Regions from separate parts of the Paeniglutamicibacter cryotolerans genome, predicted to be linked through region 3. Evidence: riboswitches for the same ligand, from Rfam matches in the RefSeq annotation. Region 3 holds a riboswitch; each other region holds the start of a gene.
What was found. A riboswitch is a leader RNA that binds a small molecule or an ion and turns the genes downstream of it on or off. The one in region 3 is predicted to bind S-adenosylmethionine.
Positions count from the first base shown of each region.

Region 1 (9,698 bases), 700 kb from region 3:
ACAGCGTCCGGACCCGTTTCCAGCCGACCCGCGCGGGCTTGAACACCAGCCAAACGGTCAGCATCAGCCCCAGTGCCGTCCCGGAGGACAGCAGCCAGCTGGAAGCCGCCCAGCACCGGCGGCAAGGCCCAGCGGCAGGACTGTCGACGGGTCGGCGCTGCGGGCCACCGGCCGGCTCCTTCTGGTGGTCGTCCACCGGACAATCTACCCAGCCGCTCACCGGCACTGCAATTAGGTGCAGGCGGACAGCGTGACAGAAAATGGTTTCATGAGAACCCCCAAGGCACAGCCCATAGAGATCCGTGACGAATCCATCCGCCTGGGCCAGCTGCTGAAGCTGGCGTCCCTGGCCGAGGATGGCCTCCAGGCCAAGGAACTGATCGAACACGGCCTGGTCAAGGTCAACGGCGACATCGAGACCCGCCGCGGCCGCCAGCTGCGTGCCGGCGACGTGGTCGAGGTCAACGGTGAAGCGGTCCAGATCGAGTCAGCCGGCTAAACCCCGGGTCCTGCGGGCTCAGGCGTTCCAGCCGGCGGCCAGCAGGGACTGGGCCTCGGCCAGCGACAGCCCGGCATCCCGGGCAGCCCGGCCAAAGGCCACCGCCTCGGTGAGCGCCGGGGCGGCAATCACCTGCCCGGGATTCACCCGGGTTCCGGCGGCACGTCCTGCCCGGACCATCCCCGCCGCCTCGAGTTCCTTGTACGCCTTGGCCACCGTGCCCGGCGCCACCCGCAGATCCCCCGCCAGCTGGCGCACCGGGGGCAGCCGGGACTCGGCGGCCAGCTCCCCCGCGCGGATCAGCGCGGCGATTTGCGCCCGGATCTGTTCCGCCGGCCCGTGGGCATCGGACTCATCCAGCACGATCACCGGGCGGCTTCCATCCCCGACGTGGACCGGATGGCCCTGGTGGCCGCTGCCAGCTGCACGATCTGGCGCACCAGCAGCACGGCTGCGGCGACCAGCAGCGCCAACCCCAGGCATACCAACACGATGCCCAGCCCGTAGCCCGGCTGCAGGATTTCCTGCGGTGGCATCCCCTCGAGATCCAGGTGCGGCACCGATCGCCGGTACATCGATTGGAACGCGATCGCGCTGATGATGGCCAGGCCGGCCATCTGGGCGATGAACGCCATCCCGACCCAGAGCATGACGAATTCCGATGCCCCCTGGCGCAGCAAGGTGTCGGCAGCCAACAGCCCTGATTCCGGAGGGCGCGGGGCCCCGGCGATGCGGCGCAGGAGCAGGTAGAGCCCGGCCAGCAGCACCACGACGCAGATGATCAGCGGCACCCCGTAGTACCAGCCGGGGAAGGGAGCGAAGACATCCTCGCGGTACTGCACGTCGAAGATCCGCCCGTCCTCCTCGGCCCAGCCGGCGAGGGAGATGCCGGGCAGGCCAATGTGCTTGCCGCTCTCGTCGGTCACCGATGCCAGCCCGGCCAGCAGCAGCGCGGCAATCAGTATTCCGCCGCCGAGCAGCGGCGTCAGCAGCAGGGCGCGGGTGGAGAAGCTCCACGGTTCGCGGGTTTGAAGCTCGGCGCTGCGCCGCGGCGCCTCGCCGTCGTTCCAGCGCAGCCGCCAGATCAAGGCGAAAACCAGCAGGCCGGCGATGGCTCCCAGCGGGATCGCCAATGCGAAGGGCAGGCCCATCAGCCCGGTGTCGACCGGGCCACGGGATGCCACTGCGCCGCAGACGACGAAGCCGGCGATCATCGCCGCCGCCATGGCCAGCACCTGGCGGCGGCGCTTGGCGGCCAGTTCGGCCTCGCGTTCGGGAGGCAGCAACCCAGCCGCCTCGGTGGCGGTCACCCGGGCGCGGGGGCGTGCGAACAACCCGGCGATCAGGACGATGGCACACAGCGGCACCAGGATGATCATGGCAACGGGCAGGAGCGACATCATCTGCTGGTCCTCTTCCGATCAATACTTGTATCAACTCAAGTAATACAAGCAGCCCCACCTCCCTTGTGTCAATCGAATGACACAAGGGAGGTGGGGCTCATCACGTCCCGGATGACGCCGCGTTAAGCAGCACATGGGTCAGGAACTCGTGCACGTGGGCCATCTCCTGCTCGCTGACCGAGTGCAGCATGTCCGTGTAGAGCACCTTGGTCAGCGCCACATGCCCGGTGGCCCAGGCATGGGTGTATTCGATCTTGTCGTGGGTGATCACCGGGTCCGCTTGGTCCCGGCCCCAGAACAGCGGGGTCTGTACGGCCTTCACCGCCGCGTCGTCGAAGAAGGCGTCCCCGTGGTTCGGAACGGCGAAGCCGGAGAGGCCCACCACCGCCGTAATGGCCGCCGGCTGATGGCGCAGCACCGAGGTGGCCATCGCCATGCCCATGGAGAAGCCCAGCAGCGAGACGGACGTGTGGTTCTTCCCCACCGGCTCCAGCCAGGACCACAGCTCAGCGACGGCCGCCTTCACGGCACCGAAGGAATAGTCGGCATCCTGCATCAGCGGGAACCAGGTGTACCCCGGGCCCAGCGCGTGCGGGGCCCGCACCGAGGCGAGGGTGAATTCTTCAGGCAGCAGCCGGGCCAGGCCGATCAGGTCCTGTTCGTTGGAGAGGTAGCCATGCAACAGCACCAGCAGCGGGGTGCCGGCACGTTCGGCCTCGGGCTTGGACCAGATGACAGTGGGAGTCCAGGGTGTTTCGTTCATCGGGCCATTCAACCATGACCGCCCACGCTAGCGCCCGCGGGGTCACCGGGGTAAGAATGAAGCAATGAGCATGCATCCGACAGGGAAGCCACTGGTGCACACCACGACCACGCCGGGCAACGGACACCATCCTTGGACCCGCTATGTGGCGCTGGGCGATTCCTTCACCGAGGGCATCGGCGATCCCGATCCGCAGAGCCCCGGCGGCTACCGTGGCTGGGCGGACCGCGTGGCCGAGGAACTGAGCCACGGCACCGAGGACTTCGCCTACGCGAACCTGGCCATTCGCGGCCGGCTGCTGGCCCAGATCCTCGACGAGCAGGCGGGAGCCGCGCTTGAACTGCATCCGGATTTGATCAGCCTCTGCGCGGGCGGCAACGACGTGATCCGCCCCGGAGGGGACCCTGATGTGCTGGCCGACAAGATGGACTCGCTGCTGCGGATCCTCTCCACCACCGGGGCCACCATCTTGTTGTTCACCGGCCCGGACATCCGCGACACACCGGTACTGGGCAGCGTGCGCGGACGCGTGGCCATCTACAACGAGAACCTGCGCACGCTGGGTGCCCGCCACGACGCGGTGATAGCTGACATGTGGGCCCTGCGCGAACTGCACGCCCAGCAGATGTGGGCCCCGGACCGGTTGCATTTCTCGCCGCTGGGCCACCACACCATAGCCATCATGGCGCTGGAGGCGCTGAACATCGAACACGGACTCAAGCCGCTGGTTCCGGAGCCGCTGGATCCCAAGACCTGGCGCCAGGCCCGCGGCCAGGACCTCGTCTGGGCACGCTCCCACTTGGCTCCGTGGGTACTGCGCCGATTGCGGCACCAGTCAAGCGGCGACGGAATCATCGCCAAGCGCCCGATGGCCGCGCCCTTCACCACAGACCTCCCGGAAACCCCCGGTCCGCCTGATAACCTGACCAGCTAGCGAAGCGTCCCGCCGGGGCAGCCCTTCAGCACGCACCCAGAACGAGGACCTCATGCACCTGCCCGCAACATCCTTGGCAGAATCCACCGACGATGTGCTGGACTTCGGCTACGTCGATTCCCCCGGGAACTCGTTCCTGGATACGCTGGCAAACAACTTCGACGCCGCTTTCCTCGCAGTGGCGGCAGTCCTCGCATTGGGCGTCCTCAGCGTCTTCTTCATGATCCTGCGCAACATCAAGGCCGCCCGCCGCGCCGGGATGAATCCAGCGACCATGCAGACGGATCTGGCGGCCAAGGTCATGAACAGTGGACTGCTGGCACCGGCCCCCTCCAAGGAGGCCCGGCTCGCCGAGCTCGACGACCTGCTGGTCCGCAGCGTGATCTCCGCAGCCGAACACGAGACGGCGCGTATGGAGATCCTCGGCGGCCGATAGCCCCGCCGGCCTCCTGCGTTGCCGAGCACCAGGGCTCAGGGCTCAGTGCTCAGGGCTCAGGAAATCGCTTTCAAGCACCGGGGACAGCTGATCGATGTCGGTCAGGAAGCCGTCGTGCCCAATCGGCGAGGTGATGTAGTTGACCGGAACCGGAACCGGCAGAGACGCGGCCAGCCGCTCGGACTGTTCGGGCCAGTAGAGCCGGTCGCTGTCCACGGCTGCCACCAGGAAGCGCACGCCGGCGGTCCGGGCCAGCGCCGCGTCAACCGAGCCGTAGCCGCGGCCCACATCGTGGCTCATCAGCGCCTCGGTGAGTACCAGGTAGCTGTTCGCATCGAACCGCGACACCAGTTTGGAGGCCTGGTGGTCCAGATAGCTTTCCACCTGGTAACGTCCGCGATCGCGCGCCGGCGACCCCAGGGGATTCTCCCCGAGCTGGTGTGCGCGGCCGAAGCGCACCTCCATTTCGGGCTCGGAACGGTAGGTGATGTGCGCGATGCGCCGGGCAATGCCCAGCCCGGCGACGGGCCCCGGGGCCTGCGCGGCGTAGTAGTCGCCGTCGGCGAACGCCGGATCCAGCCGGATCGCCGCGCATTGGGCCTGGGCAAAGGCTATCTGTTCGGCGGAGGACGCCGTGGTGGCGGCCACCACCACGGCACGTTCGACCCGCTGCGGGAATTCGACGGCCCACTCAAGGGCCCGGGCCCCGCCCATGGAGCCGCCCAGCACGGTATGCCAGACATCGACGCCCAGCTCATCTGCCAGTCGGGCCTCGATCCGCACCGAGTCCTTGACGGTGGTGAACGGGAAACGCGAGCCCCAGGGCACGCCCTCCGGGTCCAGGCTGGATGGTCCGGAGCTGCCGTAGCAGCCGCCGAGCATGTTCACGCAGACCACGAAGAACCGCTCGGTGTCCACCGTCTTGCCCGGGCCCACGAAGCCCTCCCACCAGCCGGCCTCTGCCGAATCGCCGCTGGAGACGTGGGAGTCTCCGGTCAGCGCATGCTGGATCAGGACGGCGTTGGACCCCTGCTCGTCCAGGGTTCCCCACGTTTCGTAGCCGATGACGACCTCGGGCAGGAAGCCGCCGGTCTCAAATGAATACGGTCCGGTGCGCAGGGCGTGCAGGATCCCGTCGCCGGCATGATTGCCGACGAACTCGGACCACTGCGCTTCCTGGGCTGACACGTCGGACTCTATGCTCACAGGGCGCCCTGGAGTTCCGTCCGGCCCAGGGAGGCCACGGCGCGGAATCCGGCGTCAAGGTCGGCGATGATGTCATCGATGTGCTCGATGCCCACGGAGAGGCGCACCAGGCCCGGGGTGACACCGGCCGCCAACTGCTCCTCCGCGGTGAGCTGGGAGTGGGTGGTCGAGGCCGGGTGCACCACCAGCGAGCGCACGTCGCCGAGGTTCGCCACGTGCGAGTGCAGTTCCAGCGCGTCGACGAACCCCTGGCCGGCAGCCAGGTCGCCGTTGATCTCGAACGAGACGATGGCGCCGATGCCCTTGGAGCTGTATTTGGCGCCGCGCTCGAACCACGGGCTGGAGGGCAGCCCGGCATACTTCACGCCACTGACCTGCGGGTGGGATTCGAGCCAGGTGGCCACCGCCACCGCGTTGGAGACGTGGCGCTCCATCCGCAACGACAGCGTTTCCAGGCCCTGGGCGATCAGGAAGGCGTTGAACGGGGAGACCGCCGCACCGAAGTCGCGCAGCAACTGCACGCGGGCCTTGAGCACGTAGGCCAGGTTGGCGCCGAGCACGCCGTTGACACCCAGGTCGCGGGCGAAGACCAGCCCATTGTAGGACTCGTCCGGGGTGTTCAGTCCAGGGAAGCGCTCCGGGTCGGCGGCGAAGTCGAAGTTGCCCGAATCCACGATGACACCGGCCATCGCCGTGCCATGGCCGCCGAGGTACTTCGTGGCCGAGTGGATCACGATATCGGCACCCCACTCGATCGGGCGGACCAGGAACGGGGTGGCGAGGGTGTTGTCGACGATCAGCGGCACACCGGCCTCGTGGGCGATCCCGCTGACGCCCTCGATGTCCAGCACGTCCTGGCGCGGGTTGGAGACGACCTCAGCGAAGAACGCCTTGGTGTTTGGCCGCACGGCAGCCTTCCATGCGTCGAGGTCATCCGGATCAGAGACGAAGGTGACCTGGAGGCCGAACTTGCGCAGCGTGTGCTTGAGCAGGTTCTGGGTTCCGCCGTAGAGGCTGGGGCTGGCCACGATGTGGTCCCCGGCCTCGGCGATGTTCATGATGGAGAAGGCGGCAGCCGACTGTCCGGAGGCCAGCAACAGGGCCCCGACACCGCCCTCGAGGGAGGCGATGCGCTGCTCGACGGCTTCCTGGGTCGGGTTGCCGATGCGGGTGTAGATCGGTTCCAGCGTCTGCAGGGCGAAGCGCGCCGCCGCGTTCTCCGCGCTCGGGAAGACGAAGGCAGTGGTCTGGTAGATCGGCAACGCGCGGGCGCCGGTGGCGGCATCCGGCTCCTGGCCGACGTGGATCTGCCGGGTTTCGAAGGACCAGTTATTGGACATGTGCTGTACCCCTTGGGTGTCATGGGGTATGTCCGTGGAAGCCCTGCGGAAAGTCGGAGACCTCCACATTTGCGTTCCAGGGTGCATGACCCGCGCTTGTCCCGCGCCTGTGTGACGCGGGGCCTGGTCTTCACCCGGGGCACCCCACCGCGGTGGAGGGTTGCCGTCCAACGAGCCGGGGCTTGTCGCTGGAACTCATGACCTTGGAGGATAGTCTGGCCCAGAAAAGCGCCGACACGCAAGCCGCGGGGAAATATGACAGGCATTTGACGTGTCGACCTCATTCACCCCGGGCAGCTCGTTCGCCAGTTAGGCAAACCTAAGTCGAGAGCTGGATCACAAAGTGCAATCATGGGCACATGATGAGGCTTGACCATGTTTCTTATGCTTGTGGGCCCGACGGACTGGCAGCGACCGCTGCCCGGATCGGCGAGACCCTTGGACTTGATTCTGTGAAAGGTGGCATACACCCGCGCTTTGGTACGCGCAACGTGATTTTCCCGCTGCAGAATGATCAGTACCTGGAAGTGGTCGAAGTCCTGAACCACCCGGCGTCCGACAAGGCGCCGTTCGGGCAGGCCGTTCGCGCCCGCTCCGAAATGGGCGGGGGCTGGATGGGCTGGTGCGTCGCCGTTGACGACCTGGCCCCGTTCGAGGAACGCTTGGGCCGCGAGTCGGTCCCCGGCAACCGCAAGTTCCCCGATGGACAGGAACTGACGTGGCGCCAGATCGGCATCCACGGGCTGATTGCCGACCCGCAGGTTCCCTACATGCTGCGCTGGGACGACGGAACGGCCGACCTGCACCCCTCCAAGGCCCTGGCCGGCAAGGGAAGCATCTCGGCGATCAGCATCGCCGGTTCCCGCGACCGCGTCCGTGAATGGCTCGGCTCTCCCGAGCAGTCACCGCTCGGCAACGTCGAGGTCGATTGGCAGGCCCCCAGCGGCACGCCGGGCATCCTCTCGGTCACCTTCGACACCCCGTCCGGTCCGGTCACGCTCTAGGCATTCCATTACGCAACAAGGGGCTGCCCACGCCATTGCGCGTGGGCAGCCCCCTACTTTGTTCCGCGCTCCGTTACGGGGTCCCTTCAGGATCGCCCAGTCCGTCACTCCAGTTGCCTGGCATCGCTTGGCGAAGAGCCCGGCGGGCTTTTGCCTTCAGCGGCCCATCCGCCCTGGCCGTGCTGACCGGAACCGAGCACGCTTGGCTACGGGGCCACGGGCTGCAGCTGAGCGAAGTTAGTACTCGATCACCGATGTGAACGATGTTAGTGTTCGGTCATGACGAATGTGCTGGCTTGGATCGCACAATCTGGCGTTGTACAAGGCGTGATCATCGGGGCCTTTTGCGCCTTCTTGACGACGATTTTTATCTTGAATGCAGCAGCCAGAAACATCACCACGACAGTCAACGGCTGGAGTTCCATTCCACTTTGCGGCAAGCCCGAAAATGGGATCCTCGTGCGGGCCGCATGCGCTAAAGCCTTACCTGTCGTGAATGTTCTTGAAGAGGCTGCCTATTGGGTCGCCACAGTGGATGGATCCGGGCTCAAGCTCAACGGAAAATTTGAGTACGTCATCCATATTCCGGCCCGCCAATTCCCGCCACATGATGCCTTCTGGTCCCTGACTCCGACCGATATCGTCGGATACATGGTCTCCGGCGCGTCCCCCCGCCCTGATGTGAGCGACCGGTCCCACCTTTTAGGGAATGCCGACGGCTCAACAGATATTTATCTCCAGCAGTCGGCGCCGAAGGAACACGAACAGAACTGGCTCCCGATCCCAGCCGGAACCTTCAAGCTGATGCTTCGGGTCTACCTGCCCGGCCCGGCAATTCTAGATGGCAGCTACAGCCCGCCCCCGGCAGTGAGGGCACAGCAACGATGAATCACCTTATTTTGAAATATGGAGCTCCCCTGACACTGCTGGTCTTGGCGATTTTCGCCTGGGTGATTTACCGGCGGATTTCGCTCGGATGGAGCGAGCTCATGCCCCTCGCGGTGGCTGCGGTCCTCGTGTGGGCGCTCGGCGTCCCGGCCTTCATTTACTTCTGGCCGCGCATGATCGTTAGCGGCTATAAAAGGGCCCTCCTCAAAAGGGGGTTCGGTGGCGGTCCGATCCCCGTCAACACCCTGTACGCGGTGCCCGAGACTGCTTCGCCCACGGCCCCGGGCGTGGGCTTGATGGCAACCGGGTCCACCGACCTGCTCTATATCGGTGGCTGGCTCGACCTGAGGAAAGGCCCTCAAATCCTGCATACTCCTGACATGGATGGCCGCTACTACAGCGTGCAATTTACTGGACCCTCGGACAGTGCAAATTTTGCCTACGTCGGCACACGCACGACGGGAACGGGCGCCGGCGACTACGTACTCAGTGGACCGGGCTGGAGGGGCACGATGCCCCCAGGCATGAACCACATAGCAGCGCCGACCGAGTCGGCGCTTGTCATCGGCCGAGTCTTCGTCGAGAGCGACGCCGATCTTCCGGCCGCTTACGCGCTGGCGAAGCAAATCCGGCTCGAACCGCTCGAACGGTAACGGTGCCCTCCTCGGACCGCATTGCCGGGTTCTTGGCACAAATGACAGCGATCTGCACACAGGCACCGGGCATCCTTCGTCCGGGCAGCCATCGGGGATCCATCGGATCCAATCATGCGGGAAACAAGAATGCCGGCAACAGCGGGGCTTGGGGCACCAAGCTATCGGAAGCAGCAGCCCGCCACGGCATCTACGGCGTCCTCGTCCGGCGAGCCCCTTGCCTGCCCCTGAAACCCCATGAAGCCGTTGACCTGCCGGTCGACCAGGGCTTTGCTGCCCGGCGAGTCCACCACGGCCGATATTCCAGCCGGTTCAGGACCGTGGATGTCGTTGCGGAGTAACCCGGAAGCTTCCGCTGCACCGGAAAAGGCATCGTGCCGGTCTTCCTCTGGTCATTCCCCGTCCCCCGTTTGGCCCCGACGCTGACGCGAGAGTAAAGGAAACCCACCGCGTCGCGCGGCAGCAGGAACCTTCGGGACCCGCGCGGACAGATCACCTGAGGCAGGTGGATGTGTGGCAGGAACCTCCGAGGACGCTGGCGGCCGTCTTCCCGGAGGATGGCTGATGCCATC
Region 1 is NZ_JACHVS010000001.1:2,414,609-2,424,306, reverse strand. Features, by position in the region: gene E9229_RS11115 (hypothetical protein) at 1-196, opposite strand, end outside; gene E9229_RS11110 (RNA-binding S4 domain-containing protein) at 269-499, shown strand; gene E9229_RS11105 (GntR family transcriptional regulator) at 518-868, opposite strand; gene E9229_RS11100 (DUF485 domain-containing protein) at 865-1,902, opposite strand; gene E9229_RS11095 (alpha/beta hydrolase) at 2,003-2,665, opposite strand; gene E9229_RS11090 (SGNH/GDSL hydrolase family protein) at 2,736-3,599, shown strand; gene E9229_RS11085 (hypothetical protein) at 3,652-4,035, shown strand; gene metX (homoserine O-acetyltransferase MetX) at 4,078-5,223, opposite strand; gene E9229_RS11075 (bifunctional o-acetylhomoserine/o-acetylserine sulfhydrylase) at 5,238-6,581, opposite strand; SAM riboswitch class IV at 6,669-6,784, opposite strand; gene E9229_RS11070 (VOC family protein) at 6,941-7,585, shown strand; gene E9229_RS11065 (DUF1214 domain-containing protein) at 7,865-8,473, shown strand; gene E9229_RS11060 (DUF1254 domain-containing protein) at 8,470-9,126, shown strand.
Region 1: another riboswitch for S-adenosylmethionine. It lies ahead of E9229_RS11075 (bifunctional o-acetylhomoserine/o-acetylserine sulfhydrylase); the one in region 3 lies ahead of E9229_RS08095 (hypothetical protein).

Region 2 (9,698 bases), 650 kb from region 3:
CTGCACTATGACATGGCCGGGTACCCCGCTGCGGGACGCCTGCTGGCCGTCCTGGCGGGGATCTTCTGGCTGTTCCTGACCTATGCCATCCCGGCGAGCCTGCTCCTGCGCGAACGGCAACGCCCGGTGCTCGATGATGCAAACGGCAGCTGGTTCCTCTGGGTGGTTGCCACCCAGTCGATGGCAACTGCGTTGGCAGTGGTGGCACTGACCACCAAGACCCAGTTCGTGGGCGCCGTGGCGACCGGCATGTGGGGAGTGGGGGTCATGCTGTACCTGATCATCGCGACACTTGTCACGCTGCGGATGCTCACCCGCCCGAACAAGCCCGAGAACCTGAGCCCAACCTACTGGATCTTCATGGGCGCCACGGCGATCACGGTGCTCGCCGGGGCCAAGGTGCTGGCCATGCCTGCAGATTTCGCCGCCTCAATCAGCACCGACGGGTTCGTGGCTGGCGCTTCCTACGTCCTCTGGTCCGTGGGCATGTGGTGGATTCCCCTGCTGCTTGTTTTCGGTTTCTGGCGCCATGCCGTGCGCAGGTACCCACTGCGTTACGAAACGAGCTTGTGGGCCATCGTCTTCCCGCTGGGGATGTTATCGGCGGCCACCATCTTCTTCGGTGCCAACGAACAGATCCCCGAAATGATCTGGACCGGCAAGGCCGGGGTCTGGGTTGCAGTAGCCGCATGGATCGCGGCAACGAGCCTGATGGTGGGAAAATACATCAGCTGGCTCCGGGCGGGAATGCTGCCTCGGGCCGGCAAACGCCCCTGAGCGCCGGTCGCCACTGGCCTCTCGCGGCCCGTCGGCGCCGGGGCTATGCTGACCGCATGAGCAACCTGGATCAACGTCCCGACGAAGTCACGTGTGAAAAGGGCGGTGGCCCCGGACGGGACGAGCTGTTGGAACCGCGGTTTGTTCCGCTGGGTGGACCACGGGCAATGACGGTGCGCCGTACCCTGCCGCAGAAGCGGCGCAGCCTCATCGGAGCCTGGTGCTTCCTTGACCACTATGGTCCGGACCCGGTCGGGGAGCCCGGGGGCATGTCGGTCCCCCGCCACCCGCATACCGGCCTGCAGACCGTCTCCTGGCTGTTCACCGGGGCCATCGAGCACCGTGATTCGGCCGGGTTCCACGCCATTGTCCGCCCCGGCGAGCTGAACCTGATGACTGCCGGTCGCGGCATCAGCCACTCGGAGTTCTCCACTCCGGAAACCACTGTGCTGCACGGCGCTCAGCTCTGGGTGGCGCTGCCGGACCATGCCCGGAGCATCGCACCGGGCTTCGAGCACTATCGGCCTGAACCCGTCAGCGGGCCCGGCTCTGAAGTGCGGGTCTTTCTGGGGGCGGTGGGAGTTGATACCGGGGTCGCCTCCTCCCCGGTCATCGCGCACACCCCGCTGATCGGAGCCGAGATCCTACTCGAACCGGGCGCGGGCGTCGATATCGCCGTCGAGTCCACCCACGAACACGGGGTCCTGCTCGATTCCGGGTCCTTGGCGGTCAACGGAACCGATTCCCCCGTAGACCACCTCCTGTATGTGGCCCCGGGACACCGGGTCCTGCGGCTGCGGGCCGGCGGGAGCGCTGTCAGGGCACTACTGATCGGCGGCGAACCACTGGGCGAGAAGATCCTGATGTGGTGGAACTTCGTCGGCCGCACCCACGAGGAGGTCGCCGCCTACCGCAGCCAATGGCAGGCGGAGATCGGCGCCGAGGCTCCTGCCGATCCCGGGCTTGCCCCGCGGTTCGGTGATTTTCCCGCCGGCACGGCCGCTCCCCTTCCCGCGCCGGTACTGCCCGGCGTCCGCCTCCGGCCGCGCGACTGAACGGAACCGGCAATGGACGCCGACAAGGCAGCGGAATTGAAGGAGCAGCTGAAGCGGATGCGACGCTCGCTGGCCTCGCGCCTCGACCAGGGCGATCAGCTCGAGGTGCCCCGGGAGGTGGAGCACTTCGTGCTCTTCGGCTCCCGGGAGGCCGTCGCCGAAGCCACGGCGCGGCTGCGTCACGCCGGATGGGACGTCGAGGTCACGGAGGATGGTGGCGGGCGGGGGTCCACGATGCGCGCCTACCGCGAGGAGGCGGTGGACGCCGGGACTGCCGAACACTCGGTGCGTACCGTCTTCGCCATCGCCACCGAAGCGGGCGGAAGCTACGACGGCTACGGTGCCAGGATTGTCTTCGCCGACAACGGCGAACGCCCGGGATTCCTGCGCAGGATCCTTGGCCAGGAAGGAGAAGGCAGATGAGTGGCATCAGGATGCACCACGCCGAGGAACGCAGGCGCTATGACCTGCTCGACGGCGATGCGGTCATCGGCTCGGCCCACTACAGGGAGCTCTTCGAGACGGCAGCTGACGGAACGGCACGGGTGGAACGCATCTTCTTCCAGACACTGGTCGACGACGCCTATTCCGGGCAGGGGCTGGCCGGCCGGCTGACGGCCTTCGCGCTGTCCGACTCGGTGGCCTCCGGCACCCGGATCGTTGCCGTTTGCCCGTATATCAAGGCCTACCTGGCCAAGCACGATGCATTCGACGGGAACGTGATTCCGGTACGGCCCGACCACCTGGATGCGCTGCCGCAGGAGTGAGACCGCCTTCGTGCTCACTCCTGCGGCACACCTCGAGACGCTCGGGCAGGCGCCCACTTCCTGCGTCCCGGCCCCGTGCGGTGCCATGCGTGCCGTGTTCGGCTGGTCCGTTCATGTGCCCGCACCAACCTTGGGAAGTCCCTTGTGCCCCGGGACAACGCGGTGCCCCAGCGAGAGGAAGACCACGGAAATGACCAAGGTGAAGGCAAAGACTGCTGCGAAGGAATCAATCGATGCGAACGAGGTGAAGACCAGCCCCGCCGCTACAAGCGACAGCGCCGCACCCAGCGAATCGGCAATGGCCAGCGCCGAGGAGTTGAACCCCTGCGTGCCCGTGGTCGAGTAGGCAAGCGTCAGCACGCTCAACCGCGGGTAGACCAGGCCCATGCCGCCCCCACCCAGTACCCAGGCGCCAACGGCCACCAGCGCCGGCAGCTGGAACACCACCGTCACCAGCACCAGGGCGATAGCGGCAGTGGCCAGGCAGGACCCGATCCCCACTGCCCGGGCATGCGGCAGCCGTTCGCCCATGCGTCCCTGGACCGCCGATGCCAAAGACCAAGCCAGTGCACCACCGGTCAGGGCCAACCCGGCGATGGAGGGGCTCAGTCCGTAGTGGTCCATGAGCATGTAGGGCACATAGACCTCGGCCCCAAAGAAGGCGCCGGCCGCGAGCGACCGGATCAGGATCGTTGCCGGAAGTCCACGGACGGCCCGCAACGTCCCTTTCGGAAGCAAGGGACGCACGGCAACCAGGGTGATGACGACGGAGACTGCCATCAGGTAGGTCCCGACCTCCGGCACCTCTGCCAGCAGGTTCATGCCCAACACAGCCACCACCGCGAGCCCGGCCCAGCCGAGCGAGGCGAACGAAAACGGTTTTCCCTCGGCGGCGGGGCTCGAGTCCATGGAGCGCAGCGAGGGAACCACGGCAATCATCGCAATGAGAACCAGGCCCACGACACCAAGGAACACCCAGCGCCAGCCGATGTGCTCAGCGACCAGACCCGCGGCGAGCGGACCGACCAACGAGGGCACCACCCATGCAGCGGCAAAGGCAGCAAAGATCTTAGGGTGCATGATCGGCGGATACACCCGCGCGACCACCACGTACAGGGCAACGGTAATCGCGCCGCCGCCCAATCCCTGCACCAACCGCCCCACGACCAGCAGCTCCATGTTCCCGGCCAGCCCACAGATCAGCAGTCCGGCGATGAACACCGCGACCGAGGCGTAGAGCGGGCCGGCGGGCCCGTTCCGGTCGGACCAGCCGCCGGCGATCACCATGCCGAGCACGCCGCTGGCCAGAGGTCCGGCAAAGGCCAGCGCATACAGCGAAGCGCCATTGAGCTGCTCACTGACCACCGGCATCACGGTGGTCACGGCGAGGGATTCGAATCCGACGAGGAAGACCAGCGAAAAGCTGCCGATGGTTGCCCAAAGGTATGCGGGGCTCAACAGCCCACGGTCGGACACGCCGGCATTCGGCGGAAAAGCAGAGGTCATGTACTGAGCATATGCCCATGTGGGGTCGCTATGGGGAGCGGAAACAAACGGGGGCACCACCCGTGAAGGTGGTGCCCCCGGGAAGGTTTCCGACAAGCTACATTCCGGAGTCCTGCGCCATGTTGTTGAACCGCGAGTAGTGGCCCTGGAAGGCGAGCACCATGGTCTTGGTCGGGCCGTTACGGTGTTTGGCGACGATCACGTCGGCCTCGCCGGCACGGGGCGATTCCTTGTCGTAGATGTCCTCGCGGTGCAGAAGGATGACCATATCCGCGTCCTGCTCGATGGAACCGGATTCACGCAGGTCAGAGATCATTGGTTTCTTGTCGGTCCGCTGTTCGGAGCCACGGTTCAGCTGCGAGAGGGCGATGACCGGAACGTCGAGTTCCTTGGCCATCAGCTTCAGCGCACGCGAGAACTCAGAGACTTCCTGCTGTCGGGATTCCACACGCTTACCGGAGCTCATCAGCTGGAGGTAGTCCAGGATGATGAGCTTGAGGTCGTGCTTCTGCTTCAGCCGGCGGCATTTGGCTCGGATTTCCATCAGCGACATGTTCGGGGAATCGTCGATGAAAAACGGGGCGTCATTCAACCGGCCCATGGTGGTGGCGATCTTGCCCCACTGCTCGTCCTTGATCGTCCCCTTACGCAGGTCCTGCAGGCCGATGCTGGCCTCAGCGGACAGCAGACGCATCGCGATCTCGTTACGTCCCATTTCCAGGGAGAAGAAGACAGTAGTCATATTGTTCTTAATGGCCGCCGACCGAGCAAAATCCAGTGCGAAAGTGGATTTGCCGACGGCTGGTCTCGCGGCAATGACGATCATCTGCCCGCCGTGCAGACCCTGGGTCAGTTCATCGAATTCATAGAATCCGGTGGGTACGCCGGTCAGGCCGGTGCCCTTGCTGCCAGCCGACTCGATCTCATCGACGGTACCTTCGATGATGTCGCGCAGCGGCACATAATCCTCGGCGGTGCGCTTCTCGGCGACCTTGTAGATCTCCGCCTGCGCCTCGTTGACGATGTCATCAACCTCGCCGTCATGCGAATAGCCGAGCTGGACAATCTTGGTCCCGGCCTCCACTAGGCGGCGCAGTACGGCGCGCTCGCGCACGATTTCGGCATAGAAACCTGCGTTGGCCGCGGTGGGTACCGACTGGATCAGCGTGTGCAGGTAGGCGGGTCCGCCGATGCGGGTGATTTCACCGCGCTTGGTCAGCAGGTCGGACACCGTGACCGCATCGGCTGGCTCGCCGCGACCATAGAGGTCGATGATTGCTTCGTAAATGGCCTCGTGTGCCGGACGGTAGAAGTCGGGCCCGCGGAGCACCTCGACACAGTCGGCGATGGCATCCTTGGACAGCATCATGCCGCCCAAGACGCTCTGTTCGGCGACGAGATCCTGCGGGGGCGTGCGTCCATATTCGATTTCCCTGGACTCGGATGCAGAATCTGTGTGCGTTAGCGACACGGTACTTCCCTTCAAGCTTCGCGGGTTCCCTGAACTCCGCAATGTCCTTCAAGTGTCTCAGGTTCATCCGACAGCTGGGGCGGTTTCCCCACAGCCTGCGCCACCGGCAGAGCCCTGTGGAAATAGGTAGGGAACGTTGCCACCATAGACCCCTTTTCTGGCAATCCCAACAGAGTTATGCACAGGGGGTGTGCATAACCTGTGCGTGAGGCGGCGTGTCGTGTGTACAGCCTGGGGAGAACCCTGTGGATTACCAACTTTTTTTATCGAATAAAGTCTTCTGACTAGGTGTTGTATGTATTTTAGGCTGTGGGTAAGAAATACTTTCCCCGACCGTCATGCCACGCTCTTTATCCGAGAACCGTCGAGAATCCAGCTTTTCTGTCAGATTAATTACACTCTTTCCACGCTTACCCACAACTTATCCACAGACACGCCCGACGCGAGCCGCTTTAGCGTGCCCCGCCGGCCTTGCCGAGCCAACTCGGACGCTAGGATACTTCCCTGCATGCCCACCACCAAGACGCTTCCCACGCCCGTGGACCCCCATGAATTCATTGCCGGGGTCGCCCACCCGCAACGCCGGGCAGACGCCCTCGTCCTCATGGAAATGATGGAATCGGTGACCGGGCATCCGGGAACCATGTGGGGCCCGAGCATCATCGGGTCCGATAGCTACCACTATCGCTATGACAGCGGGCATGAGGGCGACGCCGCGATGATCGGTTTTTCCCCGCGGGCCTCGAGCCTCTCGCTCTACGGTCTGACCAATGCGCCACGGGCGCCCGAGCTGCTCGAGAAACTGGGCAAGAGCCGACGCGGGGCCTCCTGCCTGTACGTGAACAAACTCGCCGATGTCGATATTGACGCCCTACGCAAGCTGATGGAACACGGATATCAACACATGAAAAAGGAGCATGGCTCCACGTAAGGGGACGTCTCGTCTCGTAGTTCCCCAGAGGATGAACGCCCGACACGCGCCTTGGGTGTCAGTCATGTTGCGCCTGGCCGCTGCAGAGATGGCGCCAACGTAGTCCTCGCTGCCTTTCTTGCCTTCATTAACCTGAGCCTCCCAGCCGGAGTGCCGGGCGTTGAACCGACTCCCAGCTCAAGGCCGCTACCCGCTGGACAAACGCATTCGCGGTCGTGGCCGTCTGGGCATAGTCGACGTCCGCACGATGGCACCGCCTATGGTGTGGCCAGCAACCGGTCCGGTTAAGGGCCCGACAGCACCTTCGCGCCGCCGCTCTCCCAACTAATTCATGCCCAGGGCCACCTTCACGCTGCAACGTGGCATTCCAGATGCGGCCAACTCGAATGAACTCCACTCCGATCACCTCTCCAGGAGCGTCGCCAAGTGCCGTTTCCCCTGATCCTTCAGGCCTCTTCAAAGATTCCCGGCCACCCTTCGGCGTCCCGATCCCTGGCGAGACGCCAGATGCCGGGTCCGGCGTGGAGATCGGCACGGCGGACTGCGTGGAATCTGTCGCGCTGGCCTGCGGCGGAGACCCGGCGTTGCATCTGGCAAGCAAGAAACCGCTGCCTGCCGCAAAAACTACGGCCCACGACGGCCCCGGGGAACGGGATCGCATCGATGACGCTCCATCGCCCCCCCTCTCGCTTCTGACGGCATGCATCTGCCCCCGTGACACGAACTGAAGTTTCCGTCACGCTACTCCAGAAGAATCCTTGATGACCATGGCACACGCCACAGGGGGCCGTTCAGTCCAAGGTGCCCAGCTCATGCTTGGTCAGAGGATTGCGGAGGGCCGAGCGGTCGATGGACGCGGGGAAGGGCGTTAGCCGCCGCTAGGAGGCCAGGGCCTGCGCTTCCAAACGGCGGAACGCCGAGCCGTGGAAGACCAGTGGGTCGTTGGCCTCCTCCAGCGTGGAGAATCCATGCACCCGCAGCAGCACCACCTGGTGGTCACCGGCCGGGACCTCCTGCTCCACCGAGCAGTCCAGCCACAGGCTGGCGTCCTGCAGGAACAGGGAGCCTTCGTCCGTCGAGTCCAGACGCAGGTCGGCAAAGCGGTCCCCGGCCTTGGAGGCGATCTGGCGGCATGCCAGGTCGTGTCCCGCACCCAGGATCGAGACCCCGATACGGCCAGCCTGACGCACGACCGGCCAGGTCTTGGACGTATTCTGCACCGCGAACATCACCAGCGGTGGATCCATGGAGACGCCGACGGTAAAGGTCGAGGCGATGATGCCTTGCGGTTCTCCATCGATGATGGCGCAGAGCGCGGCAACGCCCGAGGGGTGCTGGGAGAAGGCGTGTCGCAGGGATTCCTGGTCGAGTTCCCGGTTCAGGGACATGGGCGTTTCCTTGTCAGTCGGCCCACCGGATGGAGGGTGCCGAACATGGCCACCCCTTACGGCGTGCGGTACTTGCCGCCGGTTTTCCGGGGGCCGAATCCTCACCTGGAGCACCCCACTACCGTGAGAGGGTTGCCGGCCAACAAGCCAGGGCTGTTCGTTGACGCTCTTGATTCACTACCCACGGTAGGAGAGCCGGCCCACATCAGTCAAAGGCTGTGGCGCATTGTGTCCTCACGCTTCGATCTGCTGGCTTCCCGTTAAAAAAGCGAGACCCCGCAAAAATGCGGGGTCTCACCGGTCTCGGCCGCAAGCGGTCGGGGCCATCGTGCCCAAATACTACTTGGCGGCGACGATCTGCAGGTTGAGGGTCGCAGCGACGTTCTCGTGCAGGCGAACGGTAGCGGTGTAGCTGCCGATCGACTTGATGTGGTCGTTGATCTCGACCTTGCGCTTGTCGACGTTTCCGAGGCCAGCGGCCTCGAATGCCTTCGCGATGTCTTCGGTCTTTACAGTGCCGAAGAGGCGGCCGGTTGCGCCGGCCTTGACGGCGATCTTAACCGACTTGGAGGACAGCGAAGCAGCAAGTGCCTGAGCATCTTCCAGGGAAGCAACGGCCTGAGCTGCACGTGCTGCCTTGATCGACTCCACCTGCTTCTCACCACCCTTGCTCCAGGTGATTGCGAAACCGCGCGGCAGAAGGAAGTTACGTGAGTAACCGTTCTTCACCTCGACGATGTCGCCTGCGGCACCAAGGCCGGTGACTTCGTGGGTCAGAATGAGCTTTGCCATGTTGTTTACCTTCCCTTAGCCGCGGCCAGCGCCGGAGTAAGGAAGCAGAGCAACCTCACGCGCGTTCTTGATGGCCTGTGCAATCTTGCGCTGTTCCTGAACGGAGACACCGGTGACGCGACGGGCACGGATCTTTCCGCGGTCAGAGATGAACTTGCGCAGCAATGCTACGTCCTTGTAGTCGATGACGGTAACGTCAGCGGCCTTCAAGGGGTTGGACTTTGGTTTGGGCTTACGGAGTTCAGCCTTAGCCATCGTGGAGCTCCTTTATCTTGTGGAGCCCGCAGAGGAACTCTGCGGGATGGTGAATATTTTGGTTAGAAGGGCGGTTCGTCGGAACCGGGGTTGCTGCCCCATCCGCCGTTGTTTCCTCCGGCAGGAGCACCCCAGGGATCGGCTGCAGGCGCATTCCAGTTGCCACCGCCGGATCCGCCGGCGTTGCCGCCACCGAAACCAGGGTTGCCGCCGGCGTTGCCGCCACCGAACCCGCCAGCGTTGCCGCCGGCATTTCCGCCGCCGAAGCCTCCGCCGCCACCGCCGGAGCGCTGGGTGCGGGTGACCTTGGCAGATGCGTACCGCAGCGACGGGCCGATTTCATCGACCTCTAGCTCGGTAACGGTACGCTTTTCGCCTTCTTTTGTTTCGTATGAACGCGACTTGAGGCGACCCTGGGCAACGACTCGCATGCCCTTGGTCAACGTCTCAGCGACGTTTTCGGCAGCCTCGCGCCACACCGATGCACGGAGGAACAGCGTGTCGCCGTCCTTCCACTCATTGGACTGGCGGTCGAAGGTCCGCGGGGTCGAAGCAATGGTGAAGTTCGCCACTGCCGACCCGGACGGGGTGAAACGTAGTTCTGGGTCACCGGTGAGATTACCGATAACCGTAATGACGGTCTCGCCTGCCATGGAAGCCTCCTACTGTTCTGTTCTTACAAGGGAACGACGCAGATTACTCTGCGACGACCTTCTGCTCTTCCGGACGGGTGATCTTGGTGCGCAGGATGGTCTC
Region 2 is NZ_JACHVS010000001.1:1,068,812-1,078,509, forward strand. Features, by position in the region: gene E9229_RS05115 (tellurite resistance/C4-dicarboxylate transporter family protein) at 1-777, shown strand, start outside; gene E9229_RS05120 (pirin family protein) at 834-1,832, shown strand; gene E9229_RS05125 (ribonuclease E inhibitor RraB) at 1,845-2,255, shown strand; gene E9229_RS05130 (GNAT family N-acetyltransferase) at 2,252-2,599, shown strand; gene E9229_RS05135 (MFS transporter) at 2,711-4,105, opposite strand; gene dnaB (replicative DNA helicase) at 4,203-5,576, opposite strand; gene E9229_RS05145 (DUF1801 domain-containing protein) at 6,085-6,507, shown strand; gene E9229_RS05150 (flavin reductase family protein) at 7,386-7,895, opposite strand; SAM riboswitch class IV at 7,959-8,070, opposite strand; gene rplI (50S ribosomal protein L9) at 8,235-8,687, opposite strand; gene rpsR (30S ribosomal protein S18) at 8,703-8,942, opposite strand; gene E9229_RS05165 (single-stranded DNA-binding protein) at 9,005-9,595, opposite strand; gene rpsF (30S ribosomal protein S6) at 9,639-9,698, opposite strand, start outside.
Region 2: another riboswitch for S-adenosylmethionine. It lies ahead of E9229_RS05150 (flavin reductase family protein); the one in region 3 lies ahead of E9229_RS08095 (hypothetical protein).

Region 3 (9,698 bases):
GATCAGAAGGTGTCATCAACCCACCCCTCCTTTACCGCCTGGCGCAGTGCCGCCCTGCTCAACTTGAAATAGACCAAAGTGAAGGCCGCGGAGAGCAGCAGCAGCTTTGCCAGCACCCAGGGCAACGCGTCGACCGCGGTGAGCATCGGCACCGGGCCCATGAGTAGGAGCATCGCGCAGACCCACCACATATGGCTCCGCCCATGGGTCAGTGGCGGGCGGTCGCGCACGCGGCGGCCACGCCAGATGGCCCGGACCGATACCAGGGCAACGAAGATCCCGACGACGACCGCCCCCGCGAAGCCCGCTCCGTCCAGATGCAGCAACGTCACCCCGATTCCGGCCAGCATTCCCATGAGCACGCAGAACCACAGAGGCTCCCCGAAACGCCCGGCCATCGCCTTGGCGGCCCCCTCTGCGAGCGCCAGGCTCTTAGCCAGCTCCACGCGCCGCCAGCCCGGGTCCGCCCCACATGCATCTTCCATCCACCCCAACTCCCCTCCATCTGTCTTTCCGTTATGGAAAACCATTGTCTTTCCGCGGGGGAAAATCAACGGCGGTGTCAGCCGTATCACAAAACTATCCGCGGTGATCCGATGCTTTCGCCTCCAACCAGGAGTAGCGTTTCCGGTCGTGAACACACCCATTGGCGCTAACGGCCGCCGCATCGCCCCCGGCTCCCGCACCGCGGGTACGCGGATTTCCGCCTGGCTCATGAACCCCGGCGTCGGCCACGTCGAAACGGGACAGGCCACGAAGGAGGCCAAGCCGGCTGGTCACCGATGGTGGCAGGTCATGTGCCTTTCAGGACTCGATTACTTCTCCACGCTGGGCTACCAGCCGGCCATTGCGGCGCTCGCCGCCGGGGCCCTGGCCCCGCTGGCCACACTGATCCTCGTTGCAGTCACCCTCGGCGCCGCGCTGCCGGTCTACCGCCGGGTGGCCGAGGAAAGCCCTCATGGGCAAGGATCGATCTCCATGCTCGAACGGCTGTTGCCGCGCTGGAAGGGAAAGGTCTTCGTGCTGGTCCTGCTGGGCTTCGCCGCCACCGACTACATGATCACCATTACCCTGTCCTCGGCCGACTCGACGGCGCACATCATTGAGAACCCATTCACCCCGGATTGGTTCCACGGACAGAACCTCCCCATCACGATCCTCCTGATCATCGGCCTCACGGCATTGTTCCTGCGCGGATTCACCGAGGTCATGGGCCTTGCCGTGGCACTGGTGGGCATCTACCTGGTGTTGAACCTGGTCGTCGTGGTGAATTCATTCATGGTGATCGCCCGGAACCCGGTCCCCGCCGGCGACTGGTGGACCTCGCTGACCACCGGCCACGGCAGCCCGGTCATGATGGTGGCGATGGCCTTGATCGTCTTCCCCAAGCTGGCCCTGGGACTCTCCGGCTTCGAGACCGGCGTTGCTGTCATGCCGCAGATCCGGATGCGCCCGGGCGACACCGAGGCCAATCCGGCCGGACGCATCGCCGGGGCCAAAAAGCTGCTCACCACGGCAGCACTGACCATGAGCGGCTTCCTCGTCGCTTCCTCCCTGGTGACGACGATCCTGATTCCTGCCGCGGCGTTCCAACCCGGCGGACCGGCCAACGGGCGCGCGCTGGCCTTCCTGGCCCATGAGCAGCTGGGCGAGGTCTTCGGCAGCATCTACGACCTCTCCACCATCGGCATCCTCTGGTTCGCCGGTGCCTCGGCGCTGGCCGGGATGCTGAACCTGATCCCCCGCTACCTGCCGCGCTTCGGCATGGCCCCCGAATGGGCCCGGGCCATCCGCCCGCTGGTCCTGGTGCTCGGGGCCATCGCCCTGCTCGTGACCATCGTCTTCGATGCCGATGTCGACGCCCAGGGAGCCGCGTACGCCACCGGCGTGCTGGTGCTGATGACCTCGGCCGCCGTGGCCGTAACACTGTCGGCTCGGCGTCTGAAGCAACGCTGGCGCACCTTCATGTTCGCGCTGGTATCCGTGGTCTTCCTCTACACGACGGTCGTCAACTCCATCGAACGGCCCGACGGCCTGCGCATCGCCGCGTTCTTCATCTCAGGGATAGTGATCGTTTCATTCATCTCGCGCTTCCAGCGATCCACCGAACTGCGTGCCACCTCTGTGTTGCTTGATGAGGAGGCCCAGGCGATCATCCGCGCCGCCGAGCACCAGGGCCTGGTCCGTTTCATCGCCCACGAGCCGGTCCGGATGAGCGCAGAGCGCTACCGGCACAAGCTGGCCCATGCCCGCGCGGCAAGCCACCTGCCCGTCGACTCGCCCGCCATCTTCGTGGAGGTGAAGATCGGGGACTTCTCCGACTTCGCCGAGGACATCGTGGTCCGCGGGCTGACCCGGCACGGGTTCCCGATCCTGGAGGCCAGTGCCACCTCCGTCCCCACGGCGCTGGCAGCCATCGCAATGCACGTACGCGATACAACGGGCATCATGCCGCACATCTATTTCCGCTGGACCGAGGGTTCCCCGGTGAAGAACATGCTCAGCTTCCTCTTCCTGGGCCAGGGCGAAATCGCCCCGATGACCCGCGAGGTGCTGCGGGAGGCGGAGCCGAACCTGCAGCGCCGGCCGTGGGTGCACGTGGGTTAGCTGGAGGCCGCCGGGACCAGCGTCCAAATGACCACTGCCGGCTCATCCGTCGGGTTGAGCCAGCTGTGCGGTTCGCGCCCAGGAAAGGTGAGCGTGTCACCGGCCGCCAGCTCATAGCGCTCATTCGCCAAGATCAGCACGAAGCGCCCCGAGACCACATGCAGCACCTCCACCTCGCAGTCCACCGCGTAGAGCTCCTGCTCGCCGGCCCCGCGGGGGTCGATGACGGAGCGGATGACCTGCAGCCGGCGCTCCGAACGCGCCGTCACGAGTTGTTCGACGATTCCCACCCCGCCCATGGAGATCCGCGGGGCGTCGGCCAGGGGCACCACGTGGATGTCCGGGGCGGAGAAGAGCGCACCGACCTCCACCGAGAGCACCTGGCACAGGGTTACCAGAGAGGCGACGGAGGGTGAGGTGAGATCGCGCTCGACCCGCGAGAGGAACCCCTTGGTCAGCCCCGTGGATTCAGCCACCTGCTCGATGGTCAGGCGCTGGGCGTGGCGCGCGGCACGGATGCGCGACCCGATGGCCAACGGGGCACTACTGGGCTCGACGGGCAAGGCCTTCATGGGTTGCGACTCTCTACTGCTCTGGGTTTTCCGGTCTTGCACAAGCTTAGGCCAGACGGCATTCGACATCAGCGAGGGCGCTCCCCCAGCAGCGGCGGCAGGTGTCCCGTTCCCTGTGAATTCCAAGCGAAAAAGCCTACCCTGTGCCCATGGATCAGGCCAAGGATACCCTCATGCGATACCTTCAGACCCAGCGTGATGCGCTGCTCTGGAAACTTGCCGGGCTCGGTGAGATGGACATGCGCCGGCCCTTGGTTCCCAGTGCGACGAACCTGCTGGGGCTCGTCAAGCACATGGCCGGCGTCGAATACGGGTACTTCGGCGAGACCTTTGGCCGGCCCGCGCCCGAGCCCATGCCCTGGGCCGGGGTTCCCGAAGACCAGCTGGAAACCAATTACGATATGTGGGCCATGCCCGGTGAATCAAGTGCCTGGATCGTTGACTTCTACCGGCGCGCGCAGGCCCATGCGAATGCCACCGTCGAGGACCTCGACCTGGATGACATCGGTTCGGTACCCTGGTGGCCCGAGGAACGACGGGCGGTGCCATTGCATCTGGTCATCACCCACGTCATCGCGGAAACCGCCCGCCACGCCGGCCATGCTGACATCGTGCGCGAGCTGATCGACGGCGAGATCGGGCTGCGCGAGGGGAACACCAACATCCCCACCGAGGCAGACGGCTGGTGGGAAGGCTACCGCGGCCGGGTCCAACGCGCGGCAGAGGTCGCGGGCGGCCACTTCATCAACTGATCGCCCGAACGGGTCCGTGGCTATACTGATTCCAGCTTCAAGAGATGCGGCGCCAAGCTCCGACTGGCCGCGCACCAACCCCCAGGTTCACGGGGTGGTTCGGATGACGAAGTGGCACCGTCCAGACCGGCGGTGCAAGAACCAGGGAAAAGAAGTCCGCCCCATGCAATCCGTCTTCCGCGTCCTGCCGATCCTCGATACCGACCTCGGCGTGATCCAGCTGCGCATCAACCGCCGCTGGCACCGGTTCCTCTGCCCGGCCCCCGCTGCACTGCATCTCGCATTGGCCCGGGCGGTCGGCCCGGCCGAGTGGAATCCGATGTCGCGCACCCTCGCGATCCGGGTACCGCGCACCGGCAGCGCCAACGGTAAAGCCTGTGCCTTCGTGCTGGAACCACTCAACGGCAGTGACCGGTCAGCTTCGACCCTCACCCGCGACCATGCGGCTATACTCATAGGCTGAAGGGGAGTAGTTCCCGATGCACCGCCCCGGCGGTGACGGCGGCTTGTCGACATACTGGTCACAATGATGTTGACCCGGCAATCCACCCGCGATCATTTTCACGGGCGAGCGAGACCTTCGGACCGCCAGCGGCGGACCGAGGCTCTCTGTACCCGTTTCCCTCGGTTTTCCGCTTTCCGCCCCGCGTGGAAATGACGAACCGACAAAGGAAACCATGACGCAGCAAGCGCCAGCACCGATTCCGTTCTCCGAGCCCACGCCCGTCCAAATCCGGCGTTGGCGCAAGTACTTGGCAGATGAAATCGCCGAGGGTGCCGTCTACCGCGAGTTGGCCAATAACCGTTCGGGTGAGGAACGCCAGATCCTCCTGGGCCTGGCAGACGCCGAAAAACGCCATGAAGAACACTGGCACAACCTGCTGGGTCCGCATGCAGCGAAGTCCTCCCGCCCCTCGTTGCGCCGGACGGTACTGCGTTTCCTGGCCCGGCACTTCGGCTCGGTTTTCGTCCTGGCCCTGGCCCAGCGGGCCGAAGGCGCTTCACCTTACGGAGCCGACAAGGACGCATCCCGGCAGATGGCCGCCGACGAACTGGTCCACGAGGAGGTGGTCCGCGGCCTGGCAACGCGGGGCCGACACCGGCTCTCGGGCAACTTCCGTGCCGCCGTCTTCGGCGCCAATGACGGTCTGGTATCCAACTTGGCGCTGGTCTTGGGCATCGGCGCGACCGGCGTTTCATCCTCGCTCGTCCTATTTTCCGGTTTCGCCGGGCTGCTCGCCGGAGCCTTGTCCATGGCCGCCGGAGAATACGTCTCGGTGCGTTCCCAACTCGAGCTTCTTTCCGCATCCAAGCCCACCCAGATCACCCTGTCCGCCGCGCCCGATCTGGATCTGGAATCCAATGAGCTGATGCTGGTCTACAAGGCCCGCGGCATGAGCGACGCCGATGCAGCACACCGGGCCGCCGAGCGCATGGGCATCTACTCCTGCGACTGCAATCCCTCATTGTCGGTGCAGCCCGAGTTGGAGGCCGCCACCGAAATCGAGCACGAAGAAATCGGCTCGGCCCTGGGGGCCGCCTCGGCCAGCTTCTGCTTCTTCGCCTCCGGTGCGATCATCCCGATCCTGCCGTTTATCTTCGGCATGGTCGGCACACCGGCCATCCTGCTCGCCGCCAGCCTGGTCGGTGTCGCCTTGCTGCTCACCGGCGGTGTCGTCGGGCTGCTCTCCGGCGCCTCGCCGGCCAAGCGCGGTCTACGCCAGCTGGGCATCGGGCTCGGTGCCGCGGGCGTGACCTATGTGCTGGGCCTGATCTTCGGCGGCTCGGTGGCCTGACCATCGGTTGGTAGGTTTCCGGAGCCCCTTACCGCGGTTCCGGGGCGAAGTGTGCGGCCAAGCGCTCCAGCGTCCGCTCCATGTTCGGCCCGGTGCTCCGCGTGAAACCCAACGGCCTCAGCACCCATTTGTACCGCAGCCGGCTGGCGTCCCAGGTCTCGGTGACCAGCGTTCCACCCGCGACGGGTTCCAGCTCGTAGCGCCACCGGTGTCCGTTGAAGTGCCTCCAGGCAATCAGCTTGTCTTGCTCGAACTCAACCACTCTGTTGGTGATCCGGTAGGGCACGCCTAGGCGCATGTCCATGCCGAAGGTGCTGCCCAGCACCAACTTCTCCGCTGCGCCGCGGGAGGCCCTGACCGTACCCGAGCCGTCGATGACCGGGTGCATTGCCGGATCCGAGAGCAGCTCGAAGATCTCGTGTGGCCCGGCCGCAACGATGCGCCGGCGCGATTGCAGGTACTGGGAAGCTGGCATGGCCCCAGTCTAGGCCCCGGGTCCCTCGGGTATCCGCCTGGACGACAAAGATCCCGGCACCCCGCCTCCCAGAGGGGAGGATGCCGGGACCATGGGCGGGGGGCTAGAGTGCCAGCAGGAAGTCGATCGACGCGCGCACGTTGCCCTTGGCCGCGTCGGCCTCGGCGGCGCTGTCCAGCACGGCGTCCTGCTCCATGACGTACCAGCCGGCATAGCCCGAGCTCTGGAGCAGGTTCACGATCTCCCCGATCTCGCAATCGCCCTGGCCCAGCGGCACGAACATGCCCTGCTTCACGGCCTGGACGAAGCCGAGGTCACCGGCTTCAACCTGCGCCGCCACCTCGGAACGCACGTCCTTCAGGTGCGCTATCCCGACCCGGTCCGCATGCTTGCGCACCAGCTGAAGCGGGTTGGTTCCGCCGACCAGCAGGTGGCCGGTGTCCAGGCAGATCTGCGCCGTGGTGGTTTCCAGCAGCCGGATCACCGCGGCGGCTGATTCGATCATCGTCCCCACGTGCGGGTGCAGCACGGCGAGGATCCCGCATGCTGCAGCACGGTCCACGATCTGCTGCAGGTTCGCGGCGAAGGTGCCCCACTGGGCCTCGTCCATTTCGTGGTGCGCCTCGTAGTCGCCGGTTCCGGCATCGGCAGCGAGCACCAGCACCGAGGCTCCTGCCGCCACGAAGGCCTCGAGCTCGGCATCGACCAGCGGCATCGGATCCACCGATGCGTCGTGCAGCACCACGGGAAGGAAGCCGCCGATGGCCTTCATCCCGTAGCCGGCCAGGTACTCGGCGCGCGGGCCCGGTTCGGCCGGCAGGAAGCCCAGCGGGCCGAATTCGGTGGCCTTGATGCCCAGCTCGCGCATGTCCGCAAGAACCCGCTCGGGGGAAAGCTGCACGCCCCAGTCGGGGGCCTCGCAGACGCCCCAGGAGATGGGAGCCGCTGCCAGCTGATCGGCGATGTTAGTGGTCATTGCTGTTGTTCCTTAATCTGTGGTGTCTGGAAGGAGTGCCCCGGGCCGCATCGGCCCGGCCGGGTCAGCTGTTGGCAGGAACCATGGCGATCCGCACCGGCACGCCGGTGAGCAGCGATTCCTGGGCCGCATCGGCGACGCGGGAGGCAGCTACGGCGTCCCACGGCGAGCAGGGGTTCTCCCGCTCGCCCAGCACGAATTCGACGAAGGCCGTCATCTCGGCGCGGTAGGCGGCATCGAAGCGCTCGATGAAGGTCTGGTGGGCTGCGCCGGAGGGAAAGGTGATGCCCGGTTCGGCCGAGCGCAGGGCGGCCTTTTCATCCAGGCCCACGACGATCGAGTCCTTCGAGCCCTGGATTTCCAGACGCACGTCGTGCCCGGCACCGTTGTAGCGGGTGGCGCTGGCCGTGGCCACCGTGCCGTCCTCGAAGGTCAGCAGGGACAGTGCCGTGTCGACGTCGCCGACCTCGCCGATGGCCGGGTCCCCGTTGTTCGAGCTCCTGGCATAGACCTCGACGATTTCCTTGCCGGTGAGCCAGCGCAGGATGTCGAAGTCGTGGACGGAGCAGTCGCGGAAGAGTCCGCCGGAGGCGGCCAGGAATTCGATCGACGGCGGGAACATGTCACAGGTGATGGCACGCATCGAGTGGATCCAGCCGATCTCACCCGCGTCCAGGGCGCGCTTGGCTTCCAGGTAGCCGGCGTCGAAGCGGCGCTGGTGCCCGATCTGGACGCGGCCGTTGGCGGCGGCGATCTCCTCGAGCAGCGGCAGCGCGGATTCCACGTCGCCTGCTACCGGCTTCTCGCAGAAGACCGGCAGACCGGCGGCGATCCCCGCGCGGATCAGATCCGGGTGGGTCATGGTTCCGGTGGCGATGATCAGGGCGTCGGCTCCCGCGTCGACCATTTGGCGCACCGAGCAGTGGAATTCCGCGCCGAGCGATGCGGCAACGCCCCGGGCGTAATCGGCTGCCACGTCGGTGATCCAGAGGTTGACTTCCAGTCCGCGTTCGGCCAGCCCCGGACGCAGCTCGTTGATGTTGTTCGCGTGCATGGTGCCGATGCGGCCCACTCCGACGAGTCCGAGGTTCAGGATCTTCATGCTTCTTACTCCCTGCTTGCAGTGATGGTGTCGGGAAAGCTGATGCCGGTCCGGGCACGAATCTCATCGGCCAGGTCCAGTGTGGTGATGCTGTCGGCCAAGGACCGTTGAGGGGCTTGTTTCAGCCCCGCGGTGATGGCTCGTGCCACCGCCGCCGCCTCGAAGTGCAGGCCCTCGAAGTGGGCACCCGCGGGCTCCTCGTAGCGCAGCTCGCGTCCGTCTGAGTGGCGCAGCGTGAAGCCGCCGGGCATGTTGAACAGGCCATCGATGCGCAGTGTCGCCTCGGTGCCCACGATCACGGCCTCGGTCGGGGTGAAATTGTATAGGTTGGTGTTCACCGTCCCCTGCGCGCCGGAGCCGAAGCCCAGGACGGCGGAGAGCTGTCCGTTGACGCCCGAGGGGTGCGGGCTTCCGATCGCGGCGACGGTGTCCGGTACGCCGAGCACCCGGTTAACGAAGGCCAGCGGGTAGGTTCCGAGATCCAGCAGCGGTCCGCCGGCCAGTGCGGGGTCGAAGATCCGGTGTCCGGGCTCGAAGTATTCGCCGTACTCCGCGAAGACCGAGACGATCTCCCCCAGGACCCCGGCTTCCAGCAGCTGGTCGATCACGTCGAACTTGGGCAGGAAGAACGTCCACAGGGCCTCGGCGGCGAAGACGCCGCATTCGGCAGCCGCCTCGGCGAGCAGGCGGACCTGTTCGCCCGTGATGCCCATAGGCTTTTCCACCAGCACGTGCTTGCCGGCCTCGATGGCAGTCATCGCCACCTCGAAGTGCTGCGGGTGCGGTGTTGCGACATAGACGATGTCTACCTCCGGGTCCGCCGCCAGTTCGGCGTAGCTGCCGTGGCTGGTGGCAATGCCGTAGGTCCGGGCGAAGGCCGCGGCGCGTTCCGCAGAGCGCGATCCCACGGCGGTGATGCGCTGGTGGGTATGGGCCTGGACCGACTCGGTGAAGCGCTCCGCGATCCAGCCCGGTCCGGCGATCCCCCAACTAATGGCAGGCGCCGAGCTGGAATCGGGGATGCGGGATGTGGGAAGGGCCGCGGGGAATCCGCGCATCGGTGCACCTTTGCTGTCGGGTGTTCTGCTGGATCGGGTGATGGCTGCACGCCGGTGGCCGGTACCGGGGTGGGACCCCGTGGCCGGCCGCCAGGTCTAGGCCGAATGCTTTCCGGAGGCCCCCGCCTCGCTCACCTCGGCCACCTCGGCATTGACCTCGGCCAGCACCTCGGGGTGGCCGCCAGCCTGCTCCAGCTCGTGGGCGAGCTCCGCCAGCTCCGCACCGCCGGCCATCTGGCTGGTCAGCTCATCGATGGTGATGTCCTTCTTGTCGTAGTAGCCGATCGATTTGCCCCGCTTGAGCAGCAGGAACCGGTCCCCGACGGGGAAGGCATGGTGCGGGTTGTGGGTAATGAAAAT
Region 3 is NZ_JACHVS010000001.1:1,715,075-1,724,772, reverse strand. Features, by position in the region: gene E9229_RS08120 (transcriptional regulator) at 1-16, opposite strand, end outside; gene E9229_RS08115 (hypothetical protein) at 3-485, opposite strand; gene E9229_RS08110 (APC family permease) at 796-2,607, shown strand; gene E9229_RS08105 (cupin domain-containing protein) at 2,604-3,179, opposite strand; gene E9229_RS08100 (DinB family protein) at 3,353-3,931, shown strand; SAM riboswitch class IV at 3,967-4,078, shown strand; gene E9229_RS08095 (hypothetical protein) at 4,095-4,394, shown strand; gene E9229_RS08090 (VIT1/CCC1 transporter family protein) at 4,609-5,727, shown strand; gene E9229_RS08085 (SRPBCC family protein) at 5,756-6,202, opposite strand; gene E9229_RS08080 (sugar phosphate isomerase/epimerase family protein) at 6,306-7,178, opposite strand; gene E9229_RS08075 (Gfo/Idh/MocA family protein) at 7,243-8,280, opposite strand; gene E9229_RS08070 (Gfo/Idh/MocA family protein) at 8,286-9,338, opposite strand; gene E9229_RS08065 (ATP-binding cassette domain-containing protein) at 9,435-9,698, opposite strand, start outside.